DNA from 2 places in the Alloalcanivorax dieselolei B5 genome. Region 1 is predicted to be linked to the other one. Evidence: predicted binding sites of a transcription regulator. Region 1 holds the regulator's gene; the other holds the start of a gene.

The links. Region 1 encodes sigma-54, which starts transcription at its own class of promoters, with help from an activator protein. Its sites were predicted from a motif close to TGGCACNNNNNTTGCTNT; they were not measured.
Region 2: a site for sigma-54 is predicted at 2,882-2,899, ahead of glnA (glutamate--ammonia ligase). Genes of this name have one in related genera too.

What each region holds. Positions count from the first base shown of each region.
Region 1 covers NC_018691.1:3,967,474-3,977,142, forward strand. Annotated here, with positions in the region: gene murA (UDP-N-acetylglucosamine 1-carboxyvinyltransferase) at 1-669, opposite strand, end outside; gene B5T_RS17625 (BolA family protein) at 721-975, opposite strand; gene B5T_RS17630 (MlaC/ttg2D family ABC transporter substrate-binding protein) at 1,071-1,715, opposite strand; gene B5T_RS17635 (calcium/sodium antiporter) at 1,816-2,826, shown strand; gene B5T_RS17640 (KpsF/GutQ family sugar-phosphate isomerase) at 2,898-3,866, shown strand; gene B5T_RS17645 (KdsC family phosphatase) at 3,866-4,369, shown strand; gene lptC (LPS export ABC transporter periplasmic protein LptC) at 4,366-4,923, shown strand; gene lptA (lipopolysaccharide transport periplasmic protein LptA) at 4,898-5,533, shown strand; gene lptB (LPS export ABC transporter ATP-binding protein) at 5,536-6,261, shown strand; gene B5T_RS17665 (RNA polymerase factor sigma-54) at 6,387-7,853, shown strand; gene hpf (ribosome hibernation-promoting factor, HPF/YfiA family) at 7,922-8,221, shown strand; gene ptsN (PTS IIA-like nitrogen regulatory protein PtsN) at 8,230-8,703, shown strand; gene rapZ (RNase adapter RapZ) at 8,776-9,630, shown strand; gene B5T_RS17685 (HPr family phosphocarrier protein) at 9,627-9,669, shown strand, end outside.
Region 2 covers NC_018691.1:642,400-649,171, reverse strand. Annotated here, with positions in the region: gene glnL (nitrogen regulation protein NR(II)) at 1-46, opposite strand, end outside; gene B5T_RS22170 (DUF4124 domain-containing protein) at 233-943, opposite strand; gene glnA (glutamate--ammonia ligase) at 1,368-2,774, opposite strand; gene B5T_RS03040 (sulfurtransferase TusA family protein) at 2,998-3,240, opposite strand; gene B5T_RS03035 (tRNA (5-methylaminomethyl-2-thiouridylate)-methyltransferase) at 3,243-4,340, opposite strand; gene B5T_RS03030 (alpha-L-glutamate ligase-like protein) at 4,455-5,453, opposite strand; gene B5T_RS03025 (inactive transglutaminase family protein) at 5,454-6,772, opposite strand, start outside.

The sequences.
Region 1 (9,669 bases):
CAGCGAGGTGACGCCTTCCACCACGATGGTGTCGGTGCCCGCGCCGGTGATCTTGCCACCCATGCGATTGATGAAGTTGGCCAGATCCACCACTTCCGGCTCCCGCGCGGCGTTCTCCAGCACCGTGGTGCCTTCAGCCAGGGCAGCGGCCATCAACAGGTTCTCGGTGCCGGTCACCGTCACCGTATCCATGACGATGCGGGCACCCTTGAGACGCCCCTGCACCTGGGCGGAGATATACCCGTTCATCACCTCGATCTCGGCGCCCATGGCTTCGAGCCCCTTGAGGTGGATATCCACTGGCCGCGAGCCGATGGCACAACCGCCGGGCAGGGACACCTCGGCGCGGCCAAAGTGCGCCACCAGCGGTCCCAGCACCAGAATCGAGGCGCGCATGGTTTTCACCAGCTCATAGGGCGCGGTGAATTCGCGGATGCTGGTGGGGTTCACCGCCACGTTCATGCGGTCGTCCAGCACCACATGCACGCCCATCCGGCCGAGCAGCTCGATCAGGGTGGTGACGTCCTGCAAATGCGGCAGGTTACCTACGGTGACGGTCTCGTCGGCCAGCAGGGTGGCGGCGAGAATCGGCAACGATGAGTTCTTGGAGCCGGAAATACGGATCTCGCCATCCAGACGCTGTCCACCGGTAATCTTGAGTTTGTCCATGCGGATCTCTTAGAGCCTGTTCATAAAGGCAGATGGCGGGCCGCTCGGGGCTCAGGCCAGCCCCATCTTCTGGGCTTTTTCCCACTCGGCCCGGGTATAGGTCTGGATGCTTACGGCATGAATGGTACCGTCGGCGATCGCCTGGTTGATGCAGCCGTAGACCAGTTGCTGCTTCTTCACCGGCATCAGGCCCTCGAAGGCATCGGACACCACGCGGATCAGAAAGCGGTCACCGCCGCCGTCCACCGCCACCTCGGCATCGTCGAAGCCGGCTTCCACCAGCGCCTTCACGTCTTCCGGATTCATGGGAACTCCTCATTCGAATGAACCGGCAATAATACGCGAGGGCGCGGGGCCTTGCCATGCCGGCCCCGCGTCAATGAGGGAGGGAAACGGAGGAATCAGTTGACGTTGGCCTTGTTCTCGACCTCGTCAGCCACGTCGGCGGCGGACCAGTTGGCGATGACCGTGTCCATATCATTGTGCTGTTGCATGGACTGGGCGAACTGCTGCTTGTAGATCTGGCTAAGGTCAAGTCCGTTGACGTAAACATTGACCACACGCCATTGGCCGTCGCCCAGGAACAAAGTAAAGAAGATCGGCACCACCTGGCCGGAGTTGGTGGAGAACTCCATGCGCACCCGCGCATAGTTGCCACGGCGGTCTTCCTCGCGCAGAGGCAGGACTTTCATCTTCTGGCCGTCGTACATCGTCACACCGGAGGCATAGGTGTTGACCAGGCTGTTCTCGAACACCTCCAGGAAGCGGTACTTCTGCTCCCGGGACGCCTGATCGAAATAATCCCCCATCACCACCCGGGTAATCCGTTTGAAATCCACCAGATCACCCAGTTCCTCGCGCACCAGTTCGCGGGCGTATTGAGGATCGTTATTCAGCTTCTGGCGTTCCGCGTCGATGCGCTTGGTCATGCGCTCGACGGTCTGCTCCACCAGCTTGCGCGGGTCCTGTTCCGCTTGCGCCAGACCGGCGGTCAACAGCAGCAGCACCGCCGCCATGAAGGAAAACCATTGTTTCGGATAAGTCATGCGTTCACTCCCTGGTCTAATCGGTCAGCACCGCCACGGTTGAAGGCAACGGCGGACTCACCGCATCCTACACAGGCGGGATCGGCCCCGGAAGCCGCCCATGCCCGTATATGACGATTTGATGGCTTTTAACGTATGGGGTTCCCGAGCGCCTATGTTGCCCGCCTTGCTCACCAGTGTGATTGCCCTCATGGTCCTGTCCTGGAGCTCGGACCGGTTTGTCACCGGCGCCGCCGGCCTGTCCTTGAAGCTGGGCCTGTCGCCGGCACTGGTGGGCCTGACCCTGGTGGCGTTCGGCACCTCGGCCCCGGAGATTCTGGTTTCCGCCACCGCCGCGCTGAGCGACAGTTCCGCACTGGCGGTGGCCAACGCGCTGGGCTCCAACATCGCCAATATGGGGTTGGTGCTGGCACTGACCCTGCTGTGGCGCCCCGTGCCCTGCCCCCAAGACAGCCGCCATCAGGTACTCAGCGTTTGCTTGCTGGTCACCGCCCTGGCCGGAGTGGTGCTGATCGACGGCCGGCTGACCCGTGTCGACGGCGTGCTATTACTGGCCGGCCTGACGGTACTGGCGGTGGCCACCTGGAAACGCAAGGCGTTAATGGAGGCGCCGCCGCGGGATAATCCGGAAGGCGGCCGTGGGCGGGATCTGCTGCTGTTCCTTGGCGGCCTGGTGCTGCTTCTGATCAGCGCCCGGGCGCTGGTCTGGGGTGCCACTGAAGTAGCCCGGCAGTTGGGTGTCGGCGAGGCCCTGATCGGTCTGACCCTGGTGGCGCTCGGCACCAGCCTGCCGGAACTGGCCACCTGCCTGGCGGCCACCCGTCGCGGACACGGCGAACTGGCCCTGGGCAATGTGCTTGGCTCCAACATCCTCAATTTGCTGATGGTGCTGCCGATGCCCGCTCTGCTCGGCCCCGGCAGACTGGCCGACCCGGCACTGCTGGATCGCGACTACACCGCTGTGGTGCTGCTGACCCTGGTCATGGCGCTTGGCATGATGTTGGCGGTACGCCGCCCCCTGGGACGTGGCACCGGTCTGGCACTGTTAGCCGGATACGGTGTCTATTTGATGGTGCTCTGGCGAGGCCTTCAGGCAACATCCGGTGTATAATCGGCGGCTTCATCAGGCCCCGTCGACAAATCCCGGCGGCGGACCGGGCCGCGACCGTGAAGGGAGACCCTATGCCTTACAACTTCATCGCCACCGCGCGCCGTGTACTGGACGAGGAAGCCCAGGCGGTGGCCGCGCTCAGTGCGCGTGTGGATAAGGATTTCGAAAACGCCTGCGAGCGCCTGCTGGCCTGCACCGGTCGCATCATCGTCACCGGCATGGGCAAAAGCGGCCACATCGGCACCAAGCTGGCGGCCACTCTGGCCAGCACTGGCAGCCCGTCGTTCTTCGTCCATCCGGGGGAAGCCTCCCACGGTGATCTGGGCATGATCACCAGCGAGGACGTGGTGCTGGCGCTGTCCAATTCCGGCGAGACTCAGGAAATACTGACCATCATCCCGGTGATCAAACGCAAAGGCAGTGGGCTGATCAGCATGACCGGCCGCCCGGAATCTTCCCTGGCGCAATTATCCGATGTTCATCTGAACGTGGCGGTGAAGGAAGAAGCCTGCCCGCACAATCTGGCCCCCACCTCTTCCACCACCGCCGCCCTGGCCATGGGCGATGCCCTGGCCATAGCGCTGCTGGAAGCGCGCGGTTTCACCCCGGAGGATTTCGCCCTCAGCCATCCCGGCGGCAGCCTGGGACGCCGGTTGCTGCTCAAAGTGGACGATGTCATGCACGGAGAGGAACAACTGCCAGTGGTCAGCGCCAGCACCCCCTTATCCGATGCTCTGCTGGAAATGACCCGCAAGGGCCTGGGCATGACCACGGTGGTGGACGAGGACGGCAAGCTGATCGGCATCTTCACCGACGGTGATCTGCGCCGCACCCTGGAGAAAGGCGTCGATGTCCGTGTCGTCGGCATTCGCGATGTGATGTCACCGCGCCCGGTCACCATCCAGCCCGGCCGTCTGGCGGCGGAGGCATTGCAACTGATGGAGACGCGCAAGGTGAACGGTCTGATCATCTGTGACGACCAGCAGCGCCCGATCGGTGCGCTCAACACCCAGGATCTGCTGCGCGCGGGGGTAATGTAATGACGCTGGGGATAAAGCCGGAACAGGCTCTGCGCCTGCGCTTGATGGCCTTCGACGTGGACGGCGTGATGACCGATGGCCGTCTCTACTACGGCCCGGACGGTGAGATGCTGAAAACATTCAACACCCTGGACGGCCATGGCTTGAAAAAACTGGCGGCCAGCGGCGTCACCCTGGCCATTATCACCGGCCGCGACTCCGCCATGGTGGCCCGCCGGGCCCGGGACCTGGGTATCGAACACGTGATCCAGGGTCGCGAGGACAAAGGCGTGGCCCTGTCCGCGCTGGCACAACAACTGGGCCTGAGCGCCGGAGAAATCGGTTACATGGGCGACGACGAACCGGACGTGCCGGCGCTGGAGTGGGCCGGGCTGGGCTTCGCCCCGGCCAACGCCCACGCGGCGGCGCGCAGCGCCGCCGGCACTGTCACCGAGGCGCGCGGCGGCGAAGGGGCGGTACGGGAAGTGTGCGACAGCCTGCTGCGGCTGCGGGAGGGGCAGTGAGACGGCCCGGCCTGCTCAGCGCCAGCGGCGTCATCCTGCTCGGGTTGATCGTGATGATGACCCTGCACGAATGGGGCAACCCACTGGAAGGTGACAATGAAGCGTTCCTCAGCGCCCCGGTGATCACCGCGGAAAACATTGTCGCCCGCCAGTTCAACCGCGACAGCGGCGAAGTGGAATACCGGCTTCTGGCCAACAATCTGGAACAATACGAACGCGAAGCGCTGACGCTGCTCGATCACCCGGACCTGCGCCTGAACAACGGCAACAGCCAGTGGACCATCCAGGCCGACAATGGTGAAGTACGCGACAACGGCGATGTGATCGTCTTCGAAAACAACGTCGAGGCGGTCAGCAAGAACAACGGCGTCACCCTCGATACCCGGGAGCTGCACTACCTGAGCCGTGATCGCCAGGTTTCCGCCCCGGACACCGTCAATATGCGACACAGTGAAGGCAGCACCCGGGCGGGCCGCATGGACGCGGACCTGGACACCGGGCGCATGACTCTCAAGCAAGGAGTAGTAAGTGAATTCAAAGGACCCAAGCCATAACGGTCCGGTGCATGGCCCGCTGCGCCGTCTGCGCGCGGTAATCGCCGCCGCCATTCTGGTTCCAGCGCTGGCCGTGGCCCAGTCTGGTGCCGAAGGCCCGGTGGAGGTCAGCGCCAACCAGGCGGTGTTCGAACGGGACGCCGGCACTGGCGTATACCGGGGTGACGCCGAGCTGATCCAGGGCAACCGTCGACTCAACGCCGATGTCTTGCGGCTGTTCACCGAGAACGAGCAACTGGTGCGGGTGGAAGCCACCGGCAGTCCGGTGCGCATGCGCGAAGGCAAGGACCTGGACGCCCACGCCGACAACCTGGTCTACGATCTCAAGCGCCGTCGTCTGATCCTCACCGGCAACGCCTATGTGCAGCATCAGGGCAACACCTTCGAAGGGGCCCGGGTGGAATATGACCTCAACTCCCGACGGATGGATGCCAGCAGCGAGGGCGACAAACGGGTGCGGCTGGTGATTCCCGCCGCCAATGCCTCCCAGGCTCAGAGCGGCGATAACGGCGACGAGGCGTCGCAAACCGGCGAAGACAACCAGGGCCAGGACGACGGCGCGCCACAATCGCCCGCCAACAGCACCCCCAATGAAACGGAGAGCCCCTGACCATGGCGAAACTGAATGCCCGCCAACTGGCCAAAAGCTACAAAGGGCGCCGTGTCATCGAGGACGTCTCCCTGGAAGTGGAAGCGGGCCAGATCGTGGGCCTGCTGGGCCCCAACGGCGCCGGCAAGACCACCTGCTTTTACATGATCGTCGGGCTGGTGGAAGCGGACGCCGGGCGCATCGAGATCAACGGCGAGGACATCACCCACCTGCCCATGCACGGGCGCGCCAAGCGCGGTATCGGCTACCTGCCTCAGGAGGCGAGCATCTTCCGCCGTCTGACCGTGGAACAGAACATCATGGCGATCCTCGAAACCCGCAAGGAACTGAGCAAAGCCGAGCGCGAGCAGGAGCTGAACAATCTGCTCGAGGAATTCCACATTACCCATATCCGCGACAGCATGGGCATGAGCCTGTCCGGTGGCGAGCGGCGGCGGGCGGAGATCGCCCGTGGCCTGGCCACGGATCCGGCGTTCATTTTGCTCGATGAGCCGTTCGCCGGGGTCGACCCGATCTCGGTGAATGACATCAAGGGCATCATTCGTCATCTCAAGGATCGCGGCATCGGCGTGCTGATCACCGACCACAACGTGCGCGAAACGCTGGATATCTGCGATACCGCCTATATCTGCAGCGCCGGTAACATCATCGCCGAGGGCGATTCCCAGACCATCCTCGGTAATCAACAGGTCCGCGACGTCTATCTGGGCGCCGACTTTCGGCTATGACGCGCCTCTACTCTTTTTCAATTGCAATTTCAACATTGGCATACATATTGCTTAAATGAATTGCGAAACCTTGAAAGACGCTGCTATTCTGCCGCCTTGGCGATTCACCGGACCACCAAGGCAGTATGAAACCGAGTCTACAACTCCAGATCGGCCAGCAGCTCACCATGACGCCGCAGTTGCAGCAGGCGATTCGCTTGCTGCAACTGTCGACGCTGGACCTGCGCCAGGAAATCCAGCAGGCGGTGGAAACCAACCCCCTGCTGGAACTTGAAGAGGGGGTCGAGGCCTACACCGAGGACGACACCCCCGCCGATGACGATTGGGAAGCGGAGGAAATGGACCTCGAACGCGACGAGGCCCTGGACGACCTGGTGGATGGACCGGTGGAGAGCGACAGCGAATGGGACGACCTCTATGTGGGCCAGTCCGGTTCCGGCTCGGGCGGCGGCGAGGACGATGACGCCGACGCCTGGCAACAGCGCCACGTCGCTCCGGTCACCCTCCAGGACCATCTGCTCTGGCAACTCAATCTCAGCCCGATGAGCGACCGGGACCGGGTCATCGCCGGCATCCTCATCGACGCCCTCGACCACCGTGGCTACCTGTCCCTGCCCCTGGATGATCTGCTCGACACCGCCGAGCGGCAAATCGCCGACGCCGATGATCCGGTGGAGGAAGACGAAGTGGTGGCGGTCCTGCACCGACTGCAGCAATTCGACCCGATCGGCGTGGCCAGCCGTGATCTGGCCGAATGCCTGGGCGTGCAATTGCGCCAACAGCCCGCCGACACCCCGCACCTGGACACCGCGACCGCCCTGCTCGGGCATCTCGCGCTACTGGAAAAGCACGACTATGCCGGACTGCGCCGCACCATGGGGGTGACGGAAAGCGATCTCCTCGACGCCCTGGCGTTGTTGCGCACCCTGGACCCGGCCCCGGGCGAACAAATCGGCGGCGAGGTGGCGGAATACGCGGTTCCCGATGTGGTGGTGCGCCCCTTCCGCGGCGGCTGGCGGGTGGAACTGAACGAAGAAGTCCTGCCCAAGGTCAACCTGAACGCCCAGTACGCCCGCCTGGCCCGCCGCACCGAGGGCGAGGACGGCCAGTACCTGCGTAACTGCATGCAGGAGGCGCGCTGGTTCCTGAAAAGCCTGCAAAGCCGTAATGACACCCTGCTGAAGGTGGCCCGGCGCATCGTCGAGGTGCAGCAGGACTTCTTCCACTATGGCGAGGAAGCGATGAAACCGCTGGTGCTGGCCGATATCGCCGAGGCGGTGGAGATGCACGAATCCACCATCAGCCGGGTCACCAATCAAAAGTTCATGCTCACGCCCCGAGGGGTGTTCGAGCTGAAGTATTTCTTTTCCAGTCACGTGGACACGGAAGGCGGCGGTGAATGTTCTTCCACCGCCATTCGTGCCATCATTAAGAAGCTGGTCGCCGCCGAGAACCCTCGCAAGCCACTCAGCGACAATAAGCTGGCCAGTTTGCTCAATGAGCAAGGGATCAAGGTGGCGCGCCGGACCGTCGCCAAGTATCGGGAGGCGATGCGAATCCCGTCTTCCAGCGCTCGCAAACGTCTGGTTTGACGACGCGGGAAACGGCTTATAACCCGGGCCAGAGGCCGGGGTTAAATAACGAGGCAAAGGAGCCAGCTATGCAAATCAACATCAGTGGCCATCACCTGGATATCACCGAAGCCCTTCGTGATTATGTGGACGACAAGTTTTCCAAGCTGGAACGGCATTTCGACCAGATCACTAGCATTCAGGTAATCCTGTCCCCGGAGCCGAACACCCACAAGGCGGAATCCACCATCCACATTTCCGGCGGCGAAGTCTTCGCCACCGCCGAGGCCGGTGACATGTACGCGGCTATTGATGCCCTGACCAGTAAGCTGGATCGTCAGATTCTCAAACACAAGGAGAAGACCGTGAGCCGCAAGCACGGTCACTAAGCGGATCTATGCGAGTACGAGAACTTCTCACCGAGGACCGCACCCATAACGGTATCGAGGTGGGTAGCAAAAAACGCCTTCTGGATCAGGTTGCCGAGCTGGCCGCGGCCAGTTGCGGCGACCTCGGTGCCCAGGACGTGTTCGATGCACTGGTGGCCCGGGAGCGCCTGGGCTCCACCGGTATCGGTGAAGGCATCGCCATCCCCCACTGTCGGCTCGGACGCTGCGAGCAGGCAGTGGGCCTGCTGCTGAAACTGGCCGAACCGGTGGACTTCGATGCCGTGGACGGCCGGCCGGTGGATCTGGTGTTCGTTCTGCTGGTGCCTGAACAGAACCCCGAACAGCACCTCAAGACCCTGAGTCACCTGGCCAACCTGTTCAACGACGAGGATTATCGGCGTGAACTGCGCCAGGCCACGGACGATCACCAACTCTATATTACCGCCGTGGAGTCAGAGGCCGAATTGCGCCTGGCTTCATAAGCTACGACGGGGCCCATGCGGCCGGTTCTCCCCGGCCCGGGCGTCTTTTCGGGGAAGAAAGCGTCAATCGCCATGAAACTGACCATTCTCAGCGGCCGGTCCGGATCCGGTAAGACCACGGCTCTGCAAGCACTGGAAGACCACGGTTATTACTGCGTGGACAACCTGCCTCTGGGCCTGTTGCCGCAACTGGCCGGGCAACTGGATGACGAGGACCGGGTGCTGGAGCGGGTGGCGGTGGGGATCGATGCCCGCAACCTGCCGCGACAACTGCTGGCCTTTCCCTCCACCCTGGCGGAACTGCGCAAGTTGCAGGTGGAAACGGAAATCATCTTTCTCGACGCCGATCACGGCACCCTGCTCAAACGCTTCAGTGCCACCCGGCGCCCACACCCGCTCAGCGGCGATGATCGCACTCTGGCCGATGCCATCGCCTATGAAGCCGAACTGCTCTCCGACATCCGCATGCGCGCGGATCTGGTGATCGACACCAGCACTCTGGATGTCCACTCCCTGCGCAACCAGATCCGCCAGCGGGTAGCCGGCCGCAACGTCAAACTGTCGCTGTTGATCCAATCGTTCGGCTTCAAGAACGGTCTGCCCAACGACGCCGATCTGGTCTACGACGTGCGCATGCTGCCCAATCCCCACTGGCACGGCGATCTGCGGGCCCTGACCGGTCGCGACGACAAAGTAGCGGCCTTCCTGCAATCTCATCAGGAAACCGAGGATTTGATCGACGATATTTTCCAGTTTCTGGTTCGCTGGCTACCCCGCTATGCCGCCAACGACCGCAGTTACGTTACCGTTGCCATCGGCTGCACCGGTGGCCGCCATCGCTCCGTCTATCTGGCCGAGCAGTTGGCTCAGCGCCTGCGCAATAAAGCCATCCCCCTGCATGTGCGGCATCGGGAGCTGGAGGGATGATCGAGAGGGAACTCACCATCATCAACAAACTGGGACTGC
Region 2 (6,772 bases), 1.6 Mb from region 1:
GCAGCATCACCGCGGTGCGCAGGTGATCCAGCAAGCGTTTGTGCATTACCTTCTCGGTCTTCATGATTCGGCCCATAACGGGGCATAAGCAATTATCAGGCCACCCGCCAGAACCATCGGGATGAGGCAAACCGGGCACTGCTGGAGGGCGTCGAACGGCCAGACGGCCAGAATCAGTGTAGCCAGTACACAGGAGGGATGCACCGACTTGGTGCGAATCAGAAAAAAGGGGTCAGGAATCGGGCTTAACGGTTTGAGCGCGGGTGGCGGGCTGCCCGACGGAGGCCGGTGAACCGGCCTTCGCGCCGCTTCCGAGGGCGCTGCCAGAGCCCGGACTGGCGGCGCCCCCTCGCTGGGCAGCCTGCCCGATCCCGGCCCTTCCGCTGGGCGCGGGCGCCCGACCACTTTGCAACCGGCTGGTGCGATGCACATGCACGGTGACCGCGGCGGAGCGCTTAAGCTCCTTGCCTTGCTGATCCAGCACACGCGCCACCAGCACATGGCTACCCCGTTCCGGATCCCGCAGCGCGGTTCCGGACAGGGGCTTGCCATTATCCAGAATCTCCAGCCGGTGCCCGGCCTGCAGAGCCGGTTCCAACGCCACCTCCACACTGATCGCCCCCTCCGGATTGCGCACGGTGGCATTCGGCTGCGGGGAAACGATCGCCAGACGCTGGTAGCCCCCGAAGACCGGCTGCGACGACTCAGGCGGCTCGGCCGACGGCCGGGCCCGTTGCGGCCCCGGCACGGTATTGGTGGGGCCGATGCGGACCGCCTCGGCATCGCGGCCCTCCGGCGGTGCGTCGGTGAACGTTACGTTGCCGTGTTCATCGACACTACGGAAGATCGTCTCGCCTCGGGTTTCCGGCACAGCATCGGCCCGCGCCGAGACAGCGGCGCAGACACCCATAAAAGTGATCAATAGAACGGTTGTGGTTTTCATACGGTCCTTCTCCCCCCAAGAGACACGACTTTGATTCTGACCGCACCGGAACGGGGAGAAAAGGGTCTGGGGCACACTAGAGGAACAACGGTGGTGGAGGCTCCATCGGGGAGGCGGGTCTGCACGGAGACCTTTCGGAACAGGAGCCCACATGACCCATTCCACCGTGGTTCCTCCGGCGGTTAGAAGGACACCCTGCTTTCCGGCCACCTCGAAGCTGAGCCGCGTTACGCCTTTGCGGGATCCTGTCGAACAGGGACGTTCGACCGGAAGCCTACAGGGACGTATTCACGGCGTTCCCGTAAAGGCGTAACGCGGCTCAGCTGTCCATGATGGAGGGTAATGCCGGTTCCCAATTCCGTGATGAACCACAAAAAAGGCCCCGCCGAAGCGAGGCCTTGCAACTGCCGGGAACTTGGGATTCTTAGCAGCTGTAGTACATGTCGAACTCAACCGGGTGCGGGGTCATGTTCAGACGCTCGATCTCTTCACGCTTGAGCTGGATGTAACCGTCCAGCATATCCTTGGTGAACACGTCACCGGCCATCAGGAACTCATAGTCCGCTTCCAGGCAATCCAGAGCCATGGTCAGGGTATGAGCCACGGTCGGGATACCCTCGGCTTCCTCGGCCGGCAGATCGTACAGATCCTTATCCATGGCATCGCCCGGGTGCATCTTGTTCCTGATGCCGTCCAGGCCGGCCATCAGCAGGGCGGCGAAACACAGGTACGGGTTGGCGGACGGATCCGGGAAGCGCGCCTCGATACGACGGGCTTTCGGGCTGTTCACCCACGGAATCCGGATGGAAGCGGAACGGTTACGGGCGGAGTACGCCAGCATTACCGGTGCTTCGAAACCGGGCACCAGACGCTTGTAGGAGTTGGTGGAACCGTTGGTGAAGGCGTTGATGGCGCGAGCGTGCTTGATGATACCGCCGATGAAGTACAGGGCTTCCTCGGACAGTCCCGCGTAGCTGTCGCCGGCAAACAGGTTCTTGCCGTCTTTGGCCAGGGACACGTGCACGTGCATACCGGAACCGTTGTCACCGATCAGCGGCTTGGGCATGAAGGTGGCGGTTTTACCGTAAGCGTGCGCCACGTTGTGGACGCAGTACTTCAGGATCTGAACTTCGTCGGCCTTGGCGGTCAGGGTGTTGGCGCCAACACCGATTTCGCACTGGCCGGCGGTGCCCACTTCATGGTGGTGCACTTCGATTTCCAGGCCCATCTGCTCCATGGCGGCGCACATGGCGGCGCGCAGGTCGTGCAGGGAATCCACCGGTGGTACCGGGAAGTAGCCGCCTTTCACGCCCGGACGGTGACCGATGTTGTTCTTCTCGAACTCATCGGCGGACACCCAGGCCGCTTCTTCGGAGTAGATGTTGTACATGGCGCCGGACATGTCGGACTTCCACTGTACGGAATCAAACACGAAGAATTCCGGCTCCGGACCGAACAGAGCGCTGTCGGCAATACCGGTGGACTTCAGGTATTCCTCGGCGCGCTGAGCCACGGAACGGGGATCGCGCTCGTAGCCCTGCATGGTGGAGGGCTCGACGATGGTGCAACGCAGGTTCAGGGTGGTGACGTCGGTGAACGGATCGACCACCGCGGAACTGTCGTCCGGCATCATGATCATGTCGGACTCGTTGATACCTTTCCAGCCAGCGATGGAAGAACCATCGAACATCTTGCCGTCCTGGAAGAAGTCTTCGTCCACTTCCGAACTCGGGATGGTGACGTGCTGCTCCTTACCCCGGCTATCGGTAAAACGCAGATCGACCCACTTCACGTCGTTATCTTTGATCAGCTTCAGCGTCTTTTCAGACATTGTAGAACGTCCTCCTGGAACGGGTATGTGTCTGGCATTCAGTGGTATCGGCGGGCCGACCACTCGAAGCCGCTATTCTCGGGCACTCGGCCCCGCATGCCAATAGGAGAGCAAATTACGTGCCAGCCCTTTTTTAGCGCATCCGGGCCGTAACGCCCCGAAATCGGCCGGCATATTGGGGCAGGAAGCACCAATATCGTGCACAATCAACAAAAGTGCACCATTAAAGTGCAATGGACGGCTCTCCAATCTCGAGCGTCACCCTCACCTCATGGCCCTCTTCCCGGGTTTCCAGCACCGCATGCCCATTGATCCGGCACCAGGCGGGAATGTCGTTGAGCGCCCCCGGGTCGGTGCAGATCACCGTCAGGGTATCGCCTTGCTGGAGTGTGTTCACTTGATTCTGGGTTTTGATCACCGGCATCGGACACAGCAGCCGGCGGGCGTCCAGTTCGTGATGGCTCATGGTTACACCATCCATTCCGGCGAAACCTGATCCGGCGTCGCCGGCCGCACTGGCAACTGACGGACCACGCCGCTGGGATCGCGTACTTCCACCACCACCTCGTCATCGGTTCGCCCTTTGGAATAACGGGCGACGATAGCGGCCGCCTGGCGTAGTTCGTGGTCGGACTCCAGCTTGCCGTCGATCAGAGCCAGCGGTCCCGGGCAGCTCGACGTGGTGATGCTGGTGAACTGATATCGATAGCCTTCCAGGAAGCGATTCTCCCCCTCCTCGCGGCTGATGATCAGCTTGTAGTGCGGCGCCGGGCGGATATGCCGCCCGACCTTCAGCAGCATGATGTCATCCAGTTCGTAACGGCGTTCGTTACGAGCCTGCCACAGATCCGCCAGCTTGCGCGAATAGGACTCATCGGTAAGGAAGCAGCAGCCGCCGGCGGGCTGGGCGAAGTCATCCAGGCCAAAGCGCTTGGCCAGCGCCATTTGCGGCTTGCGGTTACGGCCGGAAAAGTCGTGCAATTGGCTGCGATCCACCCAGCCTTCCCGTTCCGGCAGGGTCTCCGGCAGGTTCTTGGCGCTGAGCGGACGCAACAGGCGATCATCGGCACCGGATTCGCGGCTGATGATCGGCATGGTTTCCTTGCGCTGGCTCTTGGGACGCTGCCCCACCACCTCACCGGTGATGATGAAGTCGAACCCCTTCTCGCCAGCCAGTTCCCGAGCCTTGTTCAGCATCAGGGTGGCCTTGTTGACCATGAAAATCTTGCAGTCCAGGCAGGGGTTCAGATTGGCGCCATAGCCGTGTTTCGGATTGAGCACCACATCCTTGTACTCTTCCGAAATATCCACGATATGCAGTTTGATACCCAACTGCTCGGCGACCCAAAGCGCATTGTTACGCTTGTTTTTGTCCTTGTCCTTTTTGCGGATGGCGTGAGTATGGCCTTCCACACAGAAGCCGGTGAAGAAATTCACCCCTTCGACGTGGATGCCTTGTTCCTGCATGACTTTCACCGCCAGCATGGAGTCCAGGCCGCCGGAAACCAGGGCGATGGCGCGTCGTTGCAGCGGTCGTTGCAGCGTTTGAGGGGCTGACTCGGTCATAGGGCGGCTCGCGTGCCGGTCAAAAAGTGGGCGACGGAGTATAGCAAACCCGACCCGGGTAACACTATCCGCGCCGTCCGGCGTTTTCTTCAACGCCGTGCCGAGACAAGGCGGTTATTCCGTGATCGTATCCGGCGGCTCCGGGGTCGCCACCGCGAAATGGTGTTTGGCGAACACGACCCTTTGCTCCACCGGCTCCTCGCCCTCATCCTTGCCGCGCTGTTCCAGATGGCGCTCAACGATACCGCAGCGACGCAACAGTCCATCGTCATTGGCGATCTGGATATTGAGGCCGGGACGGGCATTGAGCTCCAGCATCATCGGTCCCTTGTGCTTGTCCAGCACCAGGTCCACGCCAAGATACCCCAGCCCGGTCAGGTCATAGCAGCGTGCCGCCAGCGCCAGACACTCCTCCCAATCCGGAATGGTGACGCCCGCCACCGGATGCGCAGTATCGGGATGGCGGTCGATTTTCAGATTGTGCCAGGTACCAGACAGGGTCACCCCGGTGGCAATGTCCACGCCCACGCCAATGGCGCCCTGGTGCAGGTTGGCCTTGCCGTCGGACTGCCGGGTGGGCAGACGCAGCATGGCGAACACCGGGTAGCCCTTGAGCACGATGATGCGCACATCCGGCACCCCGCCGATGCTGATGCGGTCAAACAAGTCGGTGGAACGGACCCGGTATTCAATCAGCGCGCGGTCGCGATGGCCGCCCAGGGAATAGATACCGGAAATGATCCCGGAAATGTGAAATTCCATCTCTTCGGGGCTGACCATGCGACCGGAGACCGTGCGGTAATAACCCTCGAAGCGATCGGAGATGACCATAATGCCGTCACCGCCGGCCCCCTGAGAGGGTTTGATGACGAAATCCCCATGGGTTTCCACGATCTCCGCCACCTTGCCGATGCCCTGCTCGGTCTCGATGATGCCGTACATATCCGGCGCCCGGATACCCGCGTCCAACGCCAGCTTCTTGGTGCGGATTTTGTCGTCCACCAGCGGGTACAAACGGCGATCATTGTAACGCAGCACATAATCGCCGTTACGCTGGTTGATGCCCATCACGCCGCGCCGCCGCAGAGCACGCCAGGTTTTTACCCCGAACATTCAACGCCCCTCTTCGGTCATGGCCCGGAAGCGGACCAGTTCAGAGAGCCGGTAGCCGCGGTAGTGCCCCATGAATACCATGAACGCCGCCAATATCAGGAGGATGCCCGGGAAGGTGAACACCAGATAGACCAGCGGGCGCCACACCATCAACAAGTGACAGAGAATCGCCACCACCAAGGTACCGATGGCTACTTTCATGGACTGCGGTCCGCCCCGCTCTTCCCAGACAATGGACATCCGCTCGATCACCATGGTCAGAATCACCATCGGGAACAGCGCCACCGACAGCCCCACTTCCAGGCCCAGCTTGTAGCTGAACAAGCTGATCAGCCCGATCAGGATCACCACGAAGGTCAGCACCACCGACAACCGTGCCATCAACTGCAACTTGAGATGTTCCAGATACGATCGCAACGACAGGCCGATGGTGGTGATGAAAGTGAACAGAAGCACCCCCCAAACCACCTGAGTCTCACGGAACGCCAGGGCGATCAGTACCGGGGTGAAAGTACCGAGGGTCTCCACGCCAATCAGGCTGCGCATCAACAGCACCAGCAGCACCCCCACCGGAATCATGATCAGGATCCGGTGGAGCTGTTGTACCGGTAGCGGCAAATCATAGAGCGAGAAATCGATGAAGCTGGAAACGTCCTGGGAACTCAGCGTCTGCGCCAATTGCAGAGCGCTCATTTCATTCTGGTGAACGCTGAACTTCACCTCCGCGTTGCGGCCACCATCCAGGCTGTACAGGGGCGCCTGTCCACTCCACCACACCAGACGGTCCTCCGGCAGCCCCTGCTGACCGGTATTGGGGTTGAAATACAGCCAGGCATCGCCGTTGTAGGAACGCAACCATAACTCCGGCTGCTGATTCTGCACCTCGGACAGACGCAGGGTGTACACCGGCTCCGCCGGGATGTGCGCCACCGCCAGCAGCAGATCCACCACCCGGGCCCGGTTCTCCGGCGCCATGTTCCCACCCAGCAACAACCGGACATTATCGTTGTCGTCGCGGCTATTGACCCGTTTGATGGTCTCGCTGATGAAGGTTTCGATGTCCGCGGAATGCTGGCGAATCGGTGCCAGCAGGGCGTCGGCGGCCACTTTTTCCGCCCCGGACAGCGTCGGGCTGGGGCGGAATTGCGGCCCGGGTTCCTTCGCCTGACCGCCGGGCTCGGCGAAACGGGGGGTGATCAGCAATCGGTAATACAGGCTCTGCCGCCCCTCCACCCGACGGCTGGACCAGGTCACCAACCGGTTGCCACCCTCACGGCTGACGTTGACGCCATAGTTATTGGAGATAAAGCTTTCATTCA